4 regions of the Glutamicibacter halophytocola genome follow, and region 1 is predicted to be linked to each of the others. Evidence: riboswitches for the same ligand, from Rfam matches in the RefSeq annotation. Region 1 holds a riboswitch; each other region holds the start of a gene.
The links. A riboswitch is a leader RNA that binds a small molecule or an ion and turns the genes downstream of it on or off. The one in region 1 is predicted to bind thiamine pyrophosphate.

Region 2: it holds a riboswitch for thiamine pyrophosphate, as region 1 does, so the genes downstream of both, AOZ07_RS01805 (3-oxoacyl-ACP reductase) here and thiC (phosphomethylpyrimidine synthase ThiC) in region 1, are expected to answer to the same signal.
Region 3: it holds a riboswitch for thiamine pyrophosphate, as region 1 does, so the genes downstream of both, thiO (glycine oxidase ThiO) here and thiC (phosphomethylpyrimidine synthase ThiC) in region 1, are expected to answer to the same signal.
Region 4: it holds a riboswitch for thiamine pyrophosphate, as region 1 does, so the genes downstream of both, thiM (hydroxyethylthiazole kinase) here and thiC (phosphomethylpyrimidine synthase ThiC) in region 1, are expected to answer to the same signal.

Annotation. Positions count from the first base shown of each region.
Region 1 is NZ_CP012750.1:2,678,865-2,683,060, forward strand. Features, by position in the region: gene AOZ07_RS12365 (GTP pyrophosphokinase) at 84-815, shown strand; tRNA gene AOZ07_RS12370 (tRNA-Met) at 940-1,013, opposite strand; tRNA gene AOZ07_RS12375 (tRNA-Thr) at 1,061-1,132, opposite strand; tRNA gene AOZ07_RS12380 (tRNA-Thr) at 1,655-1,726, shown strand; TPP riboswitch at 1,902-2,011, shown strand; gene thiC (phosphomethylpyrimidine synthase ThiC) at 2,007-3,749, shown strand; gene AOZ07_RS12390 (DEAD/DEAH box helicase) at 3,865-4,196, opposite strand, start outside.
Region 2 is NZ_CP012750.1:390,469-394,664, reverse strand. Features, by position in the region: gene AOZ07_RS01810 (NtaA/DmoA family FMN-dependent monooxygenase) at 1-825, opposite strand, end outside; gene AOZ07_RS01805 (3-oxoacyl-ACP reductase) at 822-1,622, opposite strand; TPP riboswitch at 1,709-1,802, opposite strand; gene AOZ07_RS01800 (HNH endonuclease family protein) at 2,221-2,928, shown strand; gene AOZ07_RS01795 (hypothetical protein) at 3,066-3,278, shown strand; gene AOZ07_RS01790 (bifunctional metallophosphatase/5'-nucleotidase) at 3,452-4,196, shown strand, end outside.
Region 3 is NZ_CP012750.1:2,445,688-2,449,883, forward strand. Features, by position in the region: gene AOZ07_RS11200 (ThiF family adenylyltransferase) at 1-836, opposite strand, end outside; gene AOZ07_RS11205 (thiazole synthase) at 836-1,654, opposite strand; gene thiS (sulfur carrier protein ThiS) at 1,657-1,902, opposite strand; gene thiO (glycine oxidase ThiO) at 1,899-3,023, opposite strand; TPP riboswitch at 3,021-3,126, opposite strand; gene AOZ07_RS18440 (GNAT family N-acetyltransferase) at 3,207-4,169, shown strand.
Region 4 is NZ_CP012750.1:65,485-69,680, reverse strand. Features, by position in the region: gene AOZ07_RS00320 (hypothetical protein) at 1-1,211, shown strand, start outside; gene AOZ07_RS00315 (GntR family transcriptional regulator) at 1,208-1,573, shown strand; TPP riboswitch at 1,611-1,705, shown strand; gene thiM (hydroxyethylthiazole kinase) at 1,695-2,489, shown strand; gene thiE (thiamine phosphate synthase) at 2,482-3,123, shown strand; gene thiD (bifunctional hydroxymethylpyrimidine kinase/phosphomethylpyrimidine kinase) at 3,105-4,196, shown strand, end outside.

The DNA.
Region 1 (4,196 bases):
TTTCCACTCCAAACCCAGAAGACAACGGCGGCGTTATCCCGCTGCCTTCTACGGCAAACCTGAGTTCAGGCGAACTACAAGAAATGACCCAGGCATTCCGGCTACAGTTCCAGCGATTCATGATGGAATACCAGTTTGCCGTCGACGAAGTTCTGACCAAAGTCTCGATTCTTCGTGAAGAGTTCCTCTACCTGCACAAGTACAATCCCATCGAGCACATTACTTCCCGGGTAAAAACTCCGGAAAGCATCATGCGCAAGGTGAGCCAGAGGAATATCCATCCTTCCCTCTCAGCCATCAGGGAGAACATCAGCGACATCGCCGGTGTCCGCATCACCTGCAGCTTTGTGAAGGACATCTACAAGGTGCTCAATACCTTGACCGCGCAAAATGACATTCGAGTCATCCAGATCAAGGATTACATCAAGAATCCAAAGCCAAGCGGTTACAAGAGCGTGCATGCCATCGTTGAAATCCCGGTCTTCCTCTCGGACGGACCGGTGAATGTCATTGTTGAGCTGCAGATCCGCACTATTGCCCAAGACTTCTGGGCCAGCCTGGAACACAAGATCTTTTACAAGTACGAAGGCGAAGTCCCTGCCTATCTGGCTTCAGAACTTGCCGAAGCCGCAGCCGTAGCCACCAAGCTTGATATGCAGATGCAGCGACTGCATACCGAGGTTCATGGCCACGATGCCAACGACGAAAACGCTAACGGGCAAGAAGTAGACGCGGAGGTAATACAAGGACTGCTCATGCTTGCCAAGGAAGCTTCAACGGGCAAGGAGCACCGCGACAAGGGCGCTACCCAGTAGCGCTAGTCCAAAAATAGAGCAAGGCCTCCGAGCGAAAGATTGTTGCGCTCGGAGGCCTTGTTCGCTACCGATATTTTCAGAAACGAAAAAGCCCCGAAATCCGGGGATTTCGGGGCAAAATCTGTAGCGGCGCCGGGACTCGATCCCGGGACCTCACGATTATGAGTCGTGCGCTCTAACCAGCTGAGCTACGCCGCCACAAGTGAGAAGCAATCCAGTAGAAGCCAAGAAAGCTTCTCACTCAGAGCCCCCTGCCGGAATCGATCCGGCGACCTCGTTCTTACCAAGAACGCGCTCTACCACTGAGCTAAGGGGGCAACGAGTAAATACTCTACACGGATTCCCGCACAAACAAAAATCGGCGCTCAACCCTCTAATTCGATACCGCTCAGGCGAATAACTACTAGTCAGAATTGATTATTGGCAATTTTGGCACTTGCGCGGCACAACCAGTGGCACAAAAGTGCTTTGGTGACGATGCTCACTGAGGGGAATTTGGTGATCAGCCTGCAATTATGCGCACCTTTGCGACACTTCTAATTTTCATGGCAAGCAAGCCCAGTACCCGTCGAACGCAGCAGGAATGTTGCAAGGGCTCCGGATACGAATAGGCGAGCCCCAAGAACTCCCCAAATGCGGCCAGAAGAACCAGATTTCATCGATGCTCCATGTGGCGCCAATAGACTTTTTCCCTGATCGGATACTGGCGCCTGGAAAACTTCTGCAGGCAGTGACCCGCCGCCCGCATTCCGGACTTGAGTAGTACGCTTGTGACCTCAGCTACAAATTCATTCAGGATTTTGCAAACGTCAGAAACCTGTGTAGAGTATTTACTCGTTGCCCCCTTAGCTCAGTGGTAGAGCGCGTTCTTGGTAAGAACGAGGTCGCCGGATCGATTCCGGCAGGGGGCTCGAAATAAGAGAGACAATCTGATTGCAGATTGTCTCTCTTTTCGTTTACCCAGAACTTTTATTCTGGACCGAATATGGCCAGGATTTCATCCTCGCTTCGCACAAAACATTTCGCTGGCCGATCGTCACCGTGTGGCCTATTTGCCTCCGATAGAAATTTTCGTGCTAGTGTCATCTGCGACCACACGGGAGCCCCATGGCAAGGGCTGAGATCGGACTGCAGCTGTCCGCGACCGTTGAACCTGTCCGGGTAATGCCGGCGAAGGAAGTGAGTTTCTCAATGGAACAATTTGAACAGCATTCCGCCCACTCTCTCGCGTTCCGCGAAGCCGATGGGATTTCAGTTCCGGTTACGCAGATCCAGCTTGCGGACTCCCCCAATGGCCAGCCCAACGAGCCGGTGGTTGTGTATCGCACCAGCGGTCCGGGAAGTGAACCAACGCAGGGACTGAAGCCGTTTCGGGAATCCTGGATTCTTGAGCGTGGAGACGTGCAGCGCTATGCGGGACGCGAGCGGAACCTGCATGACGATGGGCGTTCAGCGGTCCGCCGCGGTACTGCCAGCGATGAGTGGGCTGGACGTTCCGCTCCGCCGCTCAAGGCCGTAGACGGGGCAGCAGTGACTCAAATGCACTACGCTCGTGCTGGAGTCATCACCCCGGAAATGCGCTATGTAGCATTGCGCGAAGAATGCGATGTAGAGCTGGTGCGCAGCGAGCTTGCCGCCGGACGAGCGATCATCCCCTCGAATATCAACCATCCTGAATCCGAACCGATGATCATCGGCAAAGCGTTTCTCGTAAAGATCAATGCGAATATCGGCAATTCGGCAGTGACCAGCTCTATCGCTGAAGAAGTCTCCAAATTGCAGTGGGCCACCAAATGGGGCGCAGACACGGTCATGGACCTGTCGACCGGCGATGACATCCACACCACCCGTGAATGGATCATTCGAAATTCGCCGGTCCCCATCGGCACTGTGCCGATCTACCAGGCCCTGGAAAAGGTCAATGGCGAAGCGAACGCACTGACCTGGGAGATTTTCCGGGACACCGTTATTGAGCAATGCGAGCAGGGCGTGGACTATATGACCATCCATGCCGGCGTGCTCTTGCGCTATGTCCCGCTGACAGCCAACCGCGTCACCGGGATCGTTTCGCGCGGCGGATCCATCATGGCCGGATGGTGCTTGGCTCATCACCAGGAGAATTTCCTCTACACGCACTTTGACGAGTTGTGCGAAATCTTTGCTCAGTACGACGTGGCCTTCTCATTGGGCGACGGGCTGCGCCCGGGATCCATTGCCGACGCCAATGATGCGGCCCAATTCGCTGAACTTGATACCCTTGCCGAATTGACCAAGCGTGCGTGGAAGTACGATGTTCAGGTAATGGTGGAAGGACCGGGGCACATCCCGTTCCACATGGTCCGCGAGAACGTGGAACGCCAACAGGAACTGTGCGACGGCGCGCCCTTCTATACGCTAGGCCCGTTGGTCACAGATGTCGCACCCGGCTACGATCACATCACCAGCGCTATTGGCGCCACTGAAATCGCCCGTTATGGCACCGCCATGCTCTGCTATGTCACACCCAAGGAACATCTGGGATTGCCTAATCGCGATGACGTGAAAACCGGTGTGATTACCTACAAGATTGCAGCGCATGCCGCAGATCTGGCCAAGGGGCATCCTGGGGCCACCGCCCGCGATGATGCACTGAGCAAGGCGCGCTTCGAGTTCCGCTGGAACGACCAGTTCTCCCTGAGCTTGGACCCGGTCACGGCGCAGGAATTCCATGATGAGACGTTGCCTGCGGAACCTGCCAAGACAGCCCACTTCTGCTCGATGTGCGGCCCGAAGTTCTGCTCCATGCGCATCTCCCAGGACATTCGCGACGAGTACGGCTCAGCGGAAGCGCAAGCTGCGTTGGCGGGCATGGCGCAGAAGAGCCGGGAGTTCGTAGAAAGCGGCGGAAAAGTCTATCTCGGCGATGAGATTCCGGTAGGCAGTACCGCCCCGTAGAGCTGGTGCTGCGGCCCCTGTTGTTCTGGAAACGATGATGCCCCTGGATCAAGCCTTTCGGCTTGATCCAGGGGCATTATGCTGTGCTAGCTAATAAGCTGCAGCGAGTGCTGGCTTAGTAGTCGCGACGTCCACCGCTGCGACCCGAATCGCTGAAGCGATCCTTGCCGCCACGGCCACCGAAGCGCTTTTCGCCGCCACCACGACGGTCATTGAAGCCGCCGCCGCGTCCACCGCGGAATCCACCACGGTCGCCACCGCCGCGTCCACCACGGAATCCACCGCGGTCGCCTTCGTCATCGCCACGTGGCTTGCGGCCGGAATCCAGCTCCATGCTGATCAGCTCGCCGCCAATGCGGGTCTTGGACAGTGCACGCCACTGGTCCTTGCTCAGCTCTGCTGGCAGCTCAACCAAAGTGTGGTCCGAACGGATCTCAATGCCACCGA
Region 2 (4,196 bases), 1.6 Mb from region 1:
CACATAGGTCACCAGCCCGGGCATGATCAGCGCCCTGTTGTCCGAGCATCGCGAAGCTCTGGTGCGTTCGGAAAGGTCTTGGGCGAATTCGGATGCCATCTCGTGATCGGCTGCTACCGAGTAGATCGCTTCAGCGTGTGCTGCTGCCAGTTCACGGCCAGCTGGCGAGGAGCCTGCTTGGAACATGACAGGCTCGCCATGAACTGAGTTGGGCATATTCAAGGGACCTCGCACCGAGAAGTGCTCGCCTTCGTGATTGATTTCTTGAAGCAATCGCGTATCGGTGAAATTTCCGCCACGGTCAATTTGGACTGCTTGATGCGGATATGATCCCCACAACTTGCGCAAGACGTCAATGAATTCTGCGGCTCTGCCATATCGCTGCGCGTGCGCAGGCAGCTCGGTGAGCGAATGGTTCTGCGCTTCGGTATCCCACATGCTCGTCACCACGTTGATCCCGGCCCGCCCGTTGGACAAATGCTGCAAGCTGCCCAGCATGCGTGCCGCGTGGAAAGGAGAGTAGAAGCTGGCCGAGATGGTGCAGACCAGTCCGATATTCGTGGTGCATTGGCTGATCGCCGACAACAGCGTCACCGGCTCAAAGAACCAGGTGGGACCGGCCTGCGCAGCTGAGGCTGACACCGCTTGGCCATCGGCGAAGAACACCGCGTCCAACAGCCCCTTCTCAGCCAGCTGGGCCAGCTTGATGTAGTACTGGGTATCGGGAAGCTCTTCGGCCGCCGAGTCCTCGGCACGCCAGGCCGCTTGGTGATGCCCGGTTCCATAGAGGAACAGATTCAGATGTACCTGTTTCTTCTGGCTCATCCCTTCACCAGCCCGCCATCCACGATAAGGTTCTGACCTGTAACCCCACGAGATAGCGGGGAAGCGAAAAACAGGACGGTATCGGCCAGTTCCGCGGGCGTGGTGACTCGACGCAATGGCGTTCCCGAGGCGATCAGGTCGAATACTGCCTCGGGGGTCGCAGCCGAGGCGTCGGTGGTGCGCAGGAGCCCTCCAGAAACCATGTTGACGTTGATTCCTTCTGGCCCAAGATCATCAGCGAAGGTACGGGTCAGGGACAGCAGCGCAGCTTTAGTGGCGGTGTAGTCGTGGTACGGAACCACCGGGTGCTGGAATAGGTTGGTGCCGATATTGATGATGCGGCCAAATCCTGTTTGCCGCATTCCCGGCAGTACAGCCTGGATGGCAGCTACGGGAGCCAGCACCGATCCGGCGAACTGGGCACTGAGCTCTGCGGCGGAAATCGCTTCGGCGGTGGAGCGGGCGTCGCCATTAAAGGAGAAATCCACCAAGGCATTGTTCACCAGAGTTGTCACCGGCTGTCCAAAATGATCTTCGGCTTCAGCCACCATCGACTTGAGCGCAGATTCGTTGCGAACATCAGCCTGAATGGCTACTGCATCATTCGGGTAGAGCGCGACGAGATCATTGGCTGCTTGTTCCGAAGAGTTGTAATTGATGACGACTTTCGCGCCAGCTGCAAGGAAGGCCTTGCTGATGGCGGCACCGAGCCCTCGAGCTCCGCCGGTGACAAGAATGACCTGCTCTTCAAGTGGAAGGGCAATGGGGGTTGCTGGTGATTGGGTGTCCGTGCTCATCTTGTTTGAACTCCTTGACGGCGTCTGTTGGCGAATGGATTTTTGACCAAAGACGCGGACGGTTCAAGCACTTCGGGTGCACACATACGCAGAATCCAGGACATTCCCTTCGCCAGTACTAACTGGATCAGGTTCAACGGGTGTTCTCTCAGCCGCCCTGCGGCACCCCGTGTCACTGCTCCCATTAGTAGCACACGCACGGCTTAGCTGTAGAACATTACTTCATGAATCCCGCGCGTATCAGCACTCGGTTCTTGGGCAACCCGGGGTTGAGCGCCATCTGGAACCGTGATTTCCCGGCTCCATTCGGCAGCGGGATTTGCGCAACGCAAGGAAACCCATGCCACCACTTCGCTGCTTTCCCGACAAGATACAGATAAATCGGCCTTGAGGTCGGAAACCGAGTTGACCAATGCATATCGAGGAACAGAAACTCGATAGCCAGCAGGTCTCGACATGATCGCTAGAACTGGTTCACACCGATCTCACACTAAAACACGGCATGGACGCAGCTAAATGGTCCACCCCGCTTCATATAGTTTCCTAAGGGCCTGTCCCCCCTTGCCAACTGTCGCTTTCCTAGGAGTCGTACTTCCGCATGCAGCTGCTGCGCCGCGCAATCTCATTTGCACTCATCGCTTCATCCCTTGCCCTCACTGGATGCTCAACTCTTGATTCCATCGAGCAGTATCGAGTTCCCGACGCGCAGGCTGACACTACCCACAACAGCGCGGAGCAACGCGCCAGCTATGCTGACTCGCTTGAGTTGCTCGCGGATATCGACGTCAAGGGCCGTGCCCCCAAGACTGGCTATGAACGGGAAAAGTTCAGCAAGGGTTGGAAGGATCCGGACCGCAACGGTTGCGATGCCCGCAACGACATCCTGGCTCGCGACTTGGAACACGTGAAATACAAATCTGCGTCGAAGCCTTGCGTAGTGCTCAGCGGAACTTTCCACGACCCGTATACCAACACCACCATCAATTTTGTTCGGGGCCAGAAAACCAGCACCGCAGTTCAGATCGACCACGTTGTCGCGCTGTCGGATGCCTGGCAAAAGGGCGCCCAGCGCTGGGACCAGGAAGCTCGTTTCGAATTCGCCAATGACCCGCTAAACCTCATGGCCTCGGACGGGCCGACGAACGCGGCTAAAGGCGACAAGGATGCCGCAACATGGCTTCCTCCCAACAAGAGTTTCCGCTGCGAATACGTCTCACGCCAGACTCAGGTCAAAGCGAAATATGGGGCTTGGATGACCAAGGGCGAACACGATGCCATCGAACGCATCCTGAAGGCTTGCGTGTAGTTAGCCTAAAGTCGCAGTGAAAGATCCTCCTTAAGGGCTATCGTCAAATCGATGGATTTGTGACAGTATGGATATTACTCAAGCCAATAGCCATTATGTGTGGTGATTGTTGGCAAAATTTTCTGCTGCAAAGGTCAATGATGAAGACACGGTTGTCGGGAGCGCTCTTGCTGCTTGCCAGCGTGTGCCTTTTTGGTTTTGCCCTGAACGCCGCGCATCGAGACACAGCCATGGCTTGCTGGATCCTGTCCACAGTCTTCTTCATCGCGGCTGCCATGCTCATGCTCGGTGCCATCGTAGGAGCTTCCTCGGTCACAGCAACCAAATCACGCCACAACCGACGGCTCTAGCCGCATCAAGTTTTTTCGAAGCAACGTATCAACCACAGGCTGGTGCGTTGCTTCGACTATTTAACCGCTAGTTCTCATGGCCCTGCACAGCAATTTAACTCGCAGGCATCGACAGGTTCACCTAGATGCGATAGACATAAGTCTTGTCACACCCGTCACTTTTAGGAGTACCCATGTCTGCATTCGCGCAGATGAGAAAACTCAGTTTCGCCTCCTTGGCCACCCTCTCGCTCATGGCCACAGGAACAGCCATGGCGCAGGCAATGCCCACCGAGGAATCAATCAGCACTGCTTCCCCAGCAGCTGATCCTGTAACCCTGGATCTAGTTGGCATTAATGACTTCCACGGCCGCATCGCTGCCGATCGGGACTCTGCCGGCGCTGCAGTGCTCGCCGGAGCTGTGGACCAGCTGCGCGCCGAGAATGAAAACACGTTGTTCGTATCGGCCGGCGACAATATCGGGGCTTCGACCTTTGCTTCCGCGTCCCAGGAGGATGCTCCAACCATTGATGCGCTGGGTGCAGCCGGGCTGGATGTTTCCGTCGTGGGCAATCACGAGTTCGACAAGGGCTTTGAAGACCTGGCCACGCGAGTCACCGAGCGCTTTGCTGCAGCCACCGGCCAGTCCGGCGAGGATTTTGCACTGGGCGCCAACGTTTACCAAGCCGGCACCAAAACCCCAGCACTCAAAGAATATGCAATTCGTGAAGCCGGTGGACTCTCCGTAGGATTCATTGGCACCGTCACCGAGGATGTTCCATCGCTGGTCTCCCCTAGCGGAATCTCCGGTTTGGACTTTGGCAGTGAAGTCGAGGCGGCTAATCGCGTAGCCAAGCAGCTCAGCGACGGTGACGAGGCGAACGGAGAAGCGGACGTTATCGTGTTGCTGACCCACAACGGCTCGGCCAATACCGACT
Region 3 (4,196 bases), 230 kb from region 1:
ACGCCCAGGCTGGCGAAAGGTTCTTCAACGGCGCAAGCCACCGGCTGGTACTGGCCCAGCTGGACGACCCGCTCGCGCTGCGGATCGGCGACAAATTCCAAGGACCGGACGCTGGCAGCCAAGGCATCGTAGAGCCAGAGCTTGCCGCTGAGCGTGAGGCCAATACCTGTAATCAGCTTGAGCGCTTCGGTGCTCATTACCGAACCCACGACTCCGCACAGTGCTCCGAAGACACCGCCTTCGGCGCAGCTCGGAACCGAATCAGCATCCGGGATTTCCGGGAAGATATCCCGCAGCATCGGGCCGGTTCGCGGGTCAAAAACCGATACCTGGCCCGAAAACTGGAAGAGTGTGCCCCACACCAGCGGGGTCCCGGTGATTTCGGCAGCGTCGGAGGCGAGGTATCTCGTGGCGAAGTTGTCGCTGCCATCAATGACAAGGTCGTAGGCGGCGAAAAGCTCCAGGGCGTTGTCTTCGCTGAGCCGCTGGTTGAGCGGATCAATGACGACAGTGCTGTTGTGTTCGGCGGCCAGCCTCTGCACGGAATCGACTTTTGGCCGGCCGACATCGGATTCGCGATGCATGATCTGGCGCTGCAAGTTCGACAGCTCTACCGAGTCATCATCGAGTACGCCGATCTGGCCTACTCCGGCGGCAATCAGATAACTGGCGATGGGACTGCCCAGTCCCCCGGCGCCAATGATCAGGACCTTGGCGTTGATGATGCGCCGTTGGCCCTCTTCGCCTACCCCGGGCAGGGTCAGATGCCGTGAATAGCGGGCCAGCTGGCCCGGATCGATCCCTGCGGCAGGTTCGCAGAGCGGTTGGCGCAGCATTAGAATTCCCCGACCAAGGTTTGCATCATTCCCTCCGCAGGCGAGGATGCAAGTGCGGTATCGCGTCGTGGAATCCTGCCGGCCAAACGGGCTGCGCGGCCAGCTCGCACAGCGTCCCTCATGGCCGCGGCCATCAGCGGAGCGTTATGCGCGCGAGTCACTGCGCTGGCCAGCAGCACGGCATCGCAGCCTAGTTCCATGGCCAGCGCCGCGTCGGAGGCTGTTCCCACCCCGGCATCCAGGATCACCGGAACATTGGCACGGGAAACAATGGTGGAAATATTGTGCGGGTTCAAAATTCCCAGACCTGAACCGATCGGAGCGCCAGCAGGCATGATAGCTGCCACGCCGGCATCCTGGAGCCGCTGCGCCAGTGCAGGGTCATCATTGGTGTAGGCGAAGACCTGGAATCCATCGGCCACAAGCTGCTCGGTTGCCGAGTACAGTTCCAGCGGATCTGGCAGCAAGGTGTGCTCGTCGGCAATCACTTCAAGTTTGATCCAGTCCGTTTCCAGCGCTTCACGGGCCAGCTGCGCGGTGAGTACCGCATCACGGGCGGTGAAACACCCTGCGGTATTAGGCAAAGGAATGACGTTGTTGCGCTGGAGCAGCTCATAGACATTGCCTGCCCCGGCAGCAGAGAAATGGCGGATGGCAACGGTTGTCAATTCCGTGCCAGAAATGGTGAGCGCGCTATCCAGCGTGGTTAATGAGGTGGCCCCTCCGGTGCCCAGGATAAGCCGCGAGGAAAGGGTGCGCCCGGCGACGACAAAAGGATCGTTGTTGAGATCCAGCTCGGTGAATTCTTGCGATTCCATGCTTAGCCTCCCTGGGCTGCCGTAACGAGTTCTATGCTGTGCCCGTCTTCAAGAGCTTTGCTGTTCCAGCTGCTGCGGGGAACGACTGCGCCGTTCACGGCCGCGGCCACCCCCAGCTTGCTGCCGTCGACTGCTTTTGAATCTGCGTCGAGTTCCTTGCCGATTTGCGCGCTGATGAATTCGCGCAGGCTGGTACCGGCCTGCAGCTGAACTTGCTGGGAATTAAAAATGATGTTGATCGATGTCATCCGAGTGCCTCCAGTGCGGCGGTTGCGGAAAGTGTTGGAAAACGTTGCGGATCAACGTCATTCAACAGTGGATTTCTTTTGTTGTTTTCAGCGAGATCCGCAGTCAGTTCGGATCCCAAGGGGCTGAGCAGCACCCCATGGCGCGAATAGCCAGTGGAGAGCACCAGCCCCGGGTCAATGCGCCCGATCAGCGGGCGGTCATCGGCGGTTGCCGGCCTTGGCCTTGCGATGACTTCGTTCAGCGAGCAGTCGATAATTCCCGGGACAAGCCTGCGGGCGTTGTCGAGCAAGTTGTACATGGCGCCCACATTGACTTCCGGGTTCTGGTCTTCCCGAACGCTGGCGCCGAGCACGAGGCTGCCGTCCTTGCGCGGAACCAGATACACGTTCTGCCGGTGGACGATGCCTCGAATAATCCTGGTCAGCAAGGCGGGGCCCGGCGGGCTTTGAATCCGCAGGATGTCGCCGTGCACCGGGCGCAATGGCAGCTTGCCCAGTCCTTTCACCGTGCCCAGCGCGGTGGCGATAATGGTTTGATCGGCTGCGAAAACTTTTCCTGAAGCCGTGCGAACGGCGCAGGTGCCTGATCCTTCGGTGATCAGTTCTTCGGCCTGCTCATGGACCAGGTCGTTGTGGAAGTGCTGGAGCAGGATGCGCACGACGGAACGGGGATCGATCTGGTGGTCTTCAGCGCAGAGCACCGCCCCGGAAATATTGCTGGCCAAGGCTGGTTCCAAGGACCTGGCTTGGCTCGGCAGCAGTTTTTCGGCGGACAATCCCAATGAGCTCTGCAGCTCCACGAGATCGTGGAGCGCTTCGCGGTCGGCAGGTTCTGCCGCGACGACCAGGGTTGAGCTTTGCAGGTAGTCGGGACGCACGCCCGTGGCCGCTTCCAGGCGATCAACGAACTGGGGGTAGCGGGCGCTGGATGCGGACAGCAACTGGTGCAGGGGGCCTTGGCCCCAGACGGTTTCGGCAGCTGGGGCCAGCATCCCGGCCGCTGCGTAGCTGGCGCCCTGGCCAGGTGCCGGGTCGATGATGGTGATGGTGTGGCCGCGTGAACTGAGCTCGAATGCGGTGGCTAGGCCGATGATTCCGGAGCCAACAATGTTGACATGCACAGTGGCACGCTTCCTTCCTACGGCGGCATGACCCGCATCAGGTGTAGCGGTCGGCTCAGTGCCCTCTCAGCCTGGTCGGTTTCAGGCTCCCGCGGAGTATTTGCGATTATAAGCATGAGGCAGCCCTGAAAAGCGAACTGCAGTTGACTTAGTTCCGTCATCTTTTGTGATGTACTTACCGGCATGGCGCAACAGGAATATCCCTCAGAATTGCCCGTCGATTCTCAACTATTCAGAGCGGTTGCCGGTCTGGAACAGCAGCTTCTCAGTGCCTCGCTGCGTGGCAACCGAAAATTGCTTGGCGAAATCCTGCATGAGAACTTCTTCGAAATCGGCGCAAGCGGAAGAACGTACGACCGGGATCAAGTCATGGAATTGCTGGCCACTGAAGATCCTTCCGCTGAGCGGTTGCGCGTTAGCGAGCCCTTGGCCATCCGACTATCAGAAAACCTCATCCAATTGCGCTGGAAGGCCAGCGGCCATCGCCCGGCACTTCGCAGCTCATTATGGTTCCGCGAGCAAGGCAAGTGGCAGATGCTGTTTCACCAAGGCACGCTCACAGGCCACGGCGGAAGCAAGCCTGCAGGGCCTGGCAGCGTCCGGGCAACAGGCGTTGCCGAGGAATTCAGCGTGAGGCAGCTCAGCGCGTTGGACGCGGGCTCCGTATACGAGGCGTTCATTTCCCATCCGGATATGCGGCGCCAAGGCGATGCCGATACGCCGGCAAAAGCACGGGCCTACGTAGATGCCCTGTTGAACGGCGAACAAAGCCAATTCCCGTTGGCGATCACTGCCAATGACCGGTTGATCGGGCTTGTTTGCGGGACGCTGGATCATTCAAATGCCAATGCTTGGATTTGGTACTGGATGCATCAGGAGTATCGCGGTCGTTCGCTCACTACGAGGGCAGTTGCCACACTGGCGAATTATCTTTTTGATGATCTTGATTTCTACCGCTTGGAGCTTGGCCTGCGGGCCAATAATCCCGGTTCACGCAGCGTGGCCGAGAACAATGGTTTTCTGCGTGAAGGAACCGAGCGGGGCAAATTCCTTGTCGACGGTGAACGCATCGACGTCTACACCTACGCCCGGCTAAGAACGGATCCGCCCGGCGCTGTAGCTCCGCTGCCACTTCGCCTGGCCTAGGGCTAGGCCCAGACGCAGAAACGCCGC
Region 4 (4,196 bases), 1.3 Mb from region 1:
TGGTTGTTCTGATCCTGGCCTGCGTGACGGTTTACTCTGTTCGAGACGTCGCAGCCATTGCACCATTGCCAGAGACTGAAATCAGTGCCGATGATTACTCCTACAGCAATCCTTCGCAGGACGGATTGCGTGCTGCCGGAGAGATCCTTCCTTACCTCTACGTGAGCTTCGGAATCCTCGCATTGGCTGCAATCGTAGCTTCCATTGTCATTCTTAGGCGTCGGCCACTTCCGGGAATCTCCGAGCACAATAACCGGCTGTTGCGCACCATCTGGCTGAACCGCCTCTACCGCACCGTTGCCGTATCGCTGGCGGTACAGGCGGGAGAGGCCCTGCACTACAAGGCGCGCTGGTTCCACAACGAGTCCACACGCTACATTGATGGATCAGGTGCGGGGATCGAGTACATGGATAGCATGTACAAAATCGGCAACAACCTGGACTGGACGGCGAACTACGCTGTCCTGGGCATTTCGGTCTTGATGCTTTTCTGGCGACCGCCGACGAACTTTGAAAATCTCCCGCGGGCAAAACGCACCGGGTTCAGCAGGCTGCGCGATCAGCTGTTCTCCCTGCAATACGCGACAGCCCTGCTCATGTTCGTTGCCATTTTCATCGCATGGCCGAATTTGCCTGTCAGCGATGACTACAAGTTGCCTACCGGCGAGCGCGAGACTTGGATGCTGGTGTTGTTCACCAGTGCCGCAGTGTTCTACCTTGCGTTGAATGCGCTTTACCTCGGGTACGCGAACGTGGTTTCACGGCAGATTTCTGCCGCTCCCAAGCATTCGGCAAGGTTGCCCATGTCGCCTTATATTTGCGCCGGATTGCTCATAGTTGCGTGCTTGTACTTCTTGCTCTTTCCCCCGTTGGACTACTTATGGGGTTTCGTTGCGCCAAGCAAAGTGGTTGTCATTGCCCTGGTAGTCCTGCTCGTCCTCGCACATCTGGGATTTGCCTGGTTCGCGCGTAGATCCATTATCCCGTGGAACGTTACGGCCGCTGAAGAAATCTGGTACCGGAGGGTTTTAGAACTGCGTTCCCTGCGAGCGGTCACAAGTACCGTCGCGGCCATGCTGGTTGTCGGCTACGAGTTTCCGGTCCGCCTGGATCTTCTTGCCATCATGATCTTCTGCATTCCGGCGGTCATATTCCTCGAACGCCCCATGGACAGCGAAGCAAGGTCCTTGCAGAGGTCAACGTCCGCATGAGCACACAGATCAGTGTGGACCTTGAGGCAGCCACCGCACCCTATGAGCAGATCCGCTCGCAGATTGCCGCGCTCATCAACCTTGGCGAGTTGGCGCCGGGCAACCGATTGCCGACCGTCCGAGCGCTGGCCACGGACTTGGGGGTTGCAGCCGGAACGGTGGCTCGCGCCTATAAGGAGCTGGAAGCCGAAGGGCTGATTTCCTCGAGGCGCCGCGCAGGCACCATAGTGAGCGAACGACCCGGATCTGTTGATACCCACGAAGACCTGGTGGCCGCGGTGGACCAGCTGTGGAAATTGGCGGCGGCGCAGCATGTTGACGCCGCGACGCTCAAGGCATTGGTGGCACGACGCGAACCCTGAGGATTTGTTCTGGGCACCCCTTCTGCGTACTCTCTAAATCAGTGACACGGGGTGCCGGAGAAGCCGACTGAGATGAAACCCGTCGAACCTGATCTAGTTCACGCTAGCGGAGGGATGTCGCATGACTCTGCCTATCGTTGCCCAAAAATACCGGCAACGCTCCCCCTTGGTTTTTTGCCTGACGAATACTGTCGTCACCAACTTCACCGCCAATGTCCTTCTTGCCTCCGGCGCATCGCCGGCGATGACCAACCTGCCCGGAGAGGCCGGAGGGTTTGCCGCCATGGCTTCCGCGGTACTGGTGAATCTGGGCACTCCAAGCACCGAGCAAATGGTTGCCATGGAGGAAGCGGTCCTCTCGGCGAGCGCGGCTGGCACCCCCTGGGTATTGGATCCGGTAGCCGTGGGCGCCCTTTCGGTGCGCACCGATTTCGCACGACACATTGTGCAGCAGCGTCCGGCCTTGATCCGCGGCAATGCCTCGGAAATCCTGGCCTTGGCGGGCAAGGATTCCAGCGGCCGAGGTGTTGATGCAGCAGATACCGTGCAGGCAGCCCTGGACGCCGGACGCGAATTGGCCAAGGAGCACGGGTGCGTTGTTGCCATCTCCGGTGAAGCGGACGCCATCATCGACGCGAACCGCACCGTGCTGGTGCATACCAACGGGATCGGGTTGACCAGGATCACCGGTGGAGGATGCGCGCTGGGCGCCTTCAACGCGGGCATGCTCGCAGTGCACGAGGACCCCTTTGACGCAGCCATCGCTGCCCACGGATTCTATGGCCTCGCCGCAGAAAAGGCGCTGGCGGCAAGCAGCGGTCCGGGGAGTTTTGCCGTGGCCTTCCTTGATGCCCTGGCCGCCACCGAACCTGAAGAACTACAGAATTTGAAGTACGAGGAATTGAACCATGGATAATATCGGCGCATACCTGGTAGCCAACACCGCTAGCTGCACGCCACGCACCACCCTGGAAGTCATCGAAGGGGCGGTGGCCGGCGGCATCGAGTGGATCCAGCTGCGGGCCAAAGACGAGACCGCGCGCGAATTCTTCGAACTGGCCTGCGCCGCGACCCGCCTCACCGAAGGCAAGGCGAAGTTGCTGATCAATGACCGGATCGACGTGTTCTTGGCGGCCCGCGCGGCCGGGGCAGCGGTCAGTGGAATCCACATCGGCCAGAAGGACATCCCGGTGCGCCTGGCACGCCAGATCATGGGCGAAGGCATCATCGGCTTGAGCGCTTCCACCGATGCCCAGCTGGCGCAGGCCAACCTCGATGCCGAGGCGATCGACTACTTGGGGGTCGGCGCAGTGCGTGCCACTCCAACCAAAAAGGACCACCCAACCCCGATTGGGCTGGACGGTTTTGCCCGCGCCGCATCGCGGACTTCCCTGCCCTGCGTAGCCATCGGGGCGATCACCGCGCAGGATGCCAGCGCCATCCGCGCAGGCGGCGGAGCCGGCTTGGCCGTGGTCCGCGCCATCTGCAATGCCGACGACCCGCAAGCTGCCAGCGGGCAGCTGGTGGCAGCGTGGGCGGCAGCGCAGTGAAAAACATTCTCTCCATTGCCGGCTCCGACCCCTCCGGTGGCGCAGGAATCCAAGCGGACCTGAAGGCCATTGCCGCCAACGGCGGCTACGGCATGTGCGTGATCACCGCGCTGACCGCGCAGAACACCCTGGGCGTCAGCGCGGTACAGGCCATCGATGGCGAGTTTGTGCTCGCTCAGCTCAACGCGATCAGCGCCGACGTCCAGATCGATGCCATTAAAATTGGCATGCTGGCCAACGAGGAGATCATCCGCGCCGTCAACGGATGGCTGGATACCGTGGATGCCCCGGTGGTACTGGATCCGGTCATGGTAGCCACCAGCGGGGACCGGCTCCTGGAAGATGAGGCGGTGCTCGATTCCCTGTTGGACCGCGCTTCGGTGATCACGCCCAATCTGCTGGAGCTGGCAAGCTTGCTGCGCGAGCCGGCAGCGGCCGACTGGCCGCAGGTCCTGGAACAGGCCCGGCGGCTGGCTGCCAAGCATGATGCACTGGTCCTGGCCAAGGGCGGGCATCTGGCCGGGGACCTGTGTCCCGATGCGCTGGTTTCCGCCCAGGGAGTATTGGCCGAGTTCAGCAACCAGCGCCACCACACCAAGAACACCCACGGCACCGGATGCACCCTGTCCAGCGCCCTGGCGACGATCTATGCATCGGGCGGCGACTGGGCCAGCGCGCTGGAACAGGCCAAGGCCTATCTGTTCCGCGCCATCGGAGCTGCCGATGAACTCAACGTCGGCCGCGGGCATGGCCCGGTGAACCACTTTGCCCACTTCTTCAGCGAAGCTGATCCGATGGATCAGTGGTGGCAGCAGATCCACGAGCTGCGCGGCTCCATCGACAACCTGGAGTTCATTGCCCAGCTGGCCGACGGCACGCTGGACCCAGCGGACTTTGAATACTATTTGGCGCAGGACGCGCTGTACCTGCAGCGCTATGCCCAGGTGCTGGCCGAAGCCAGCGCATTGGCCCCGGATCTTGACGCGCAGCGCTTCTGGGCCGGCTCCGCCCGGGAAATCCTGGAAGGCGAGCTGCAGCTGCATCGCAGCTACCTGGCCGAAGGGACCGCCAAT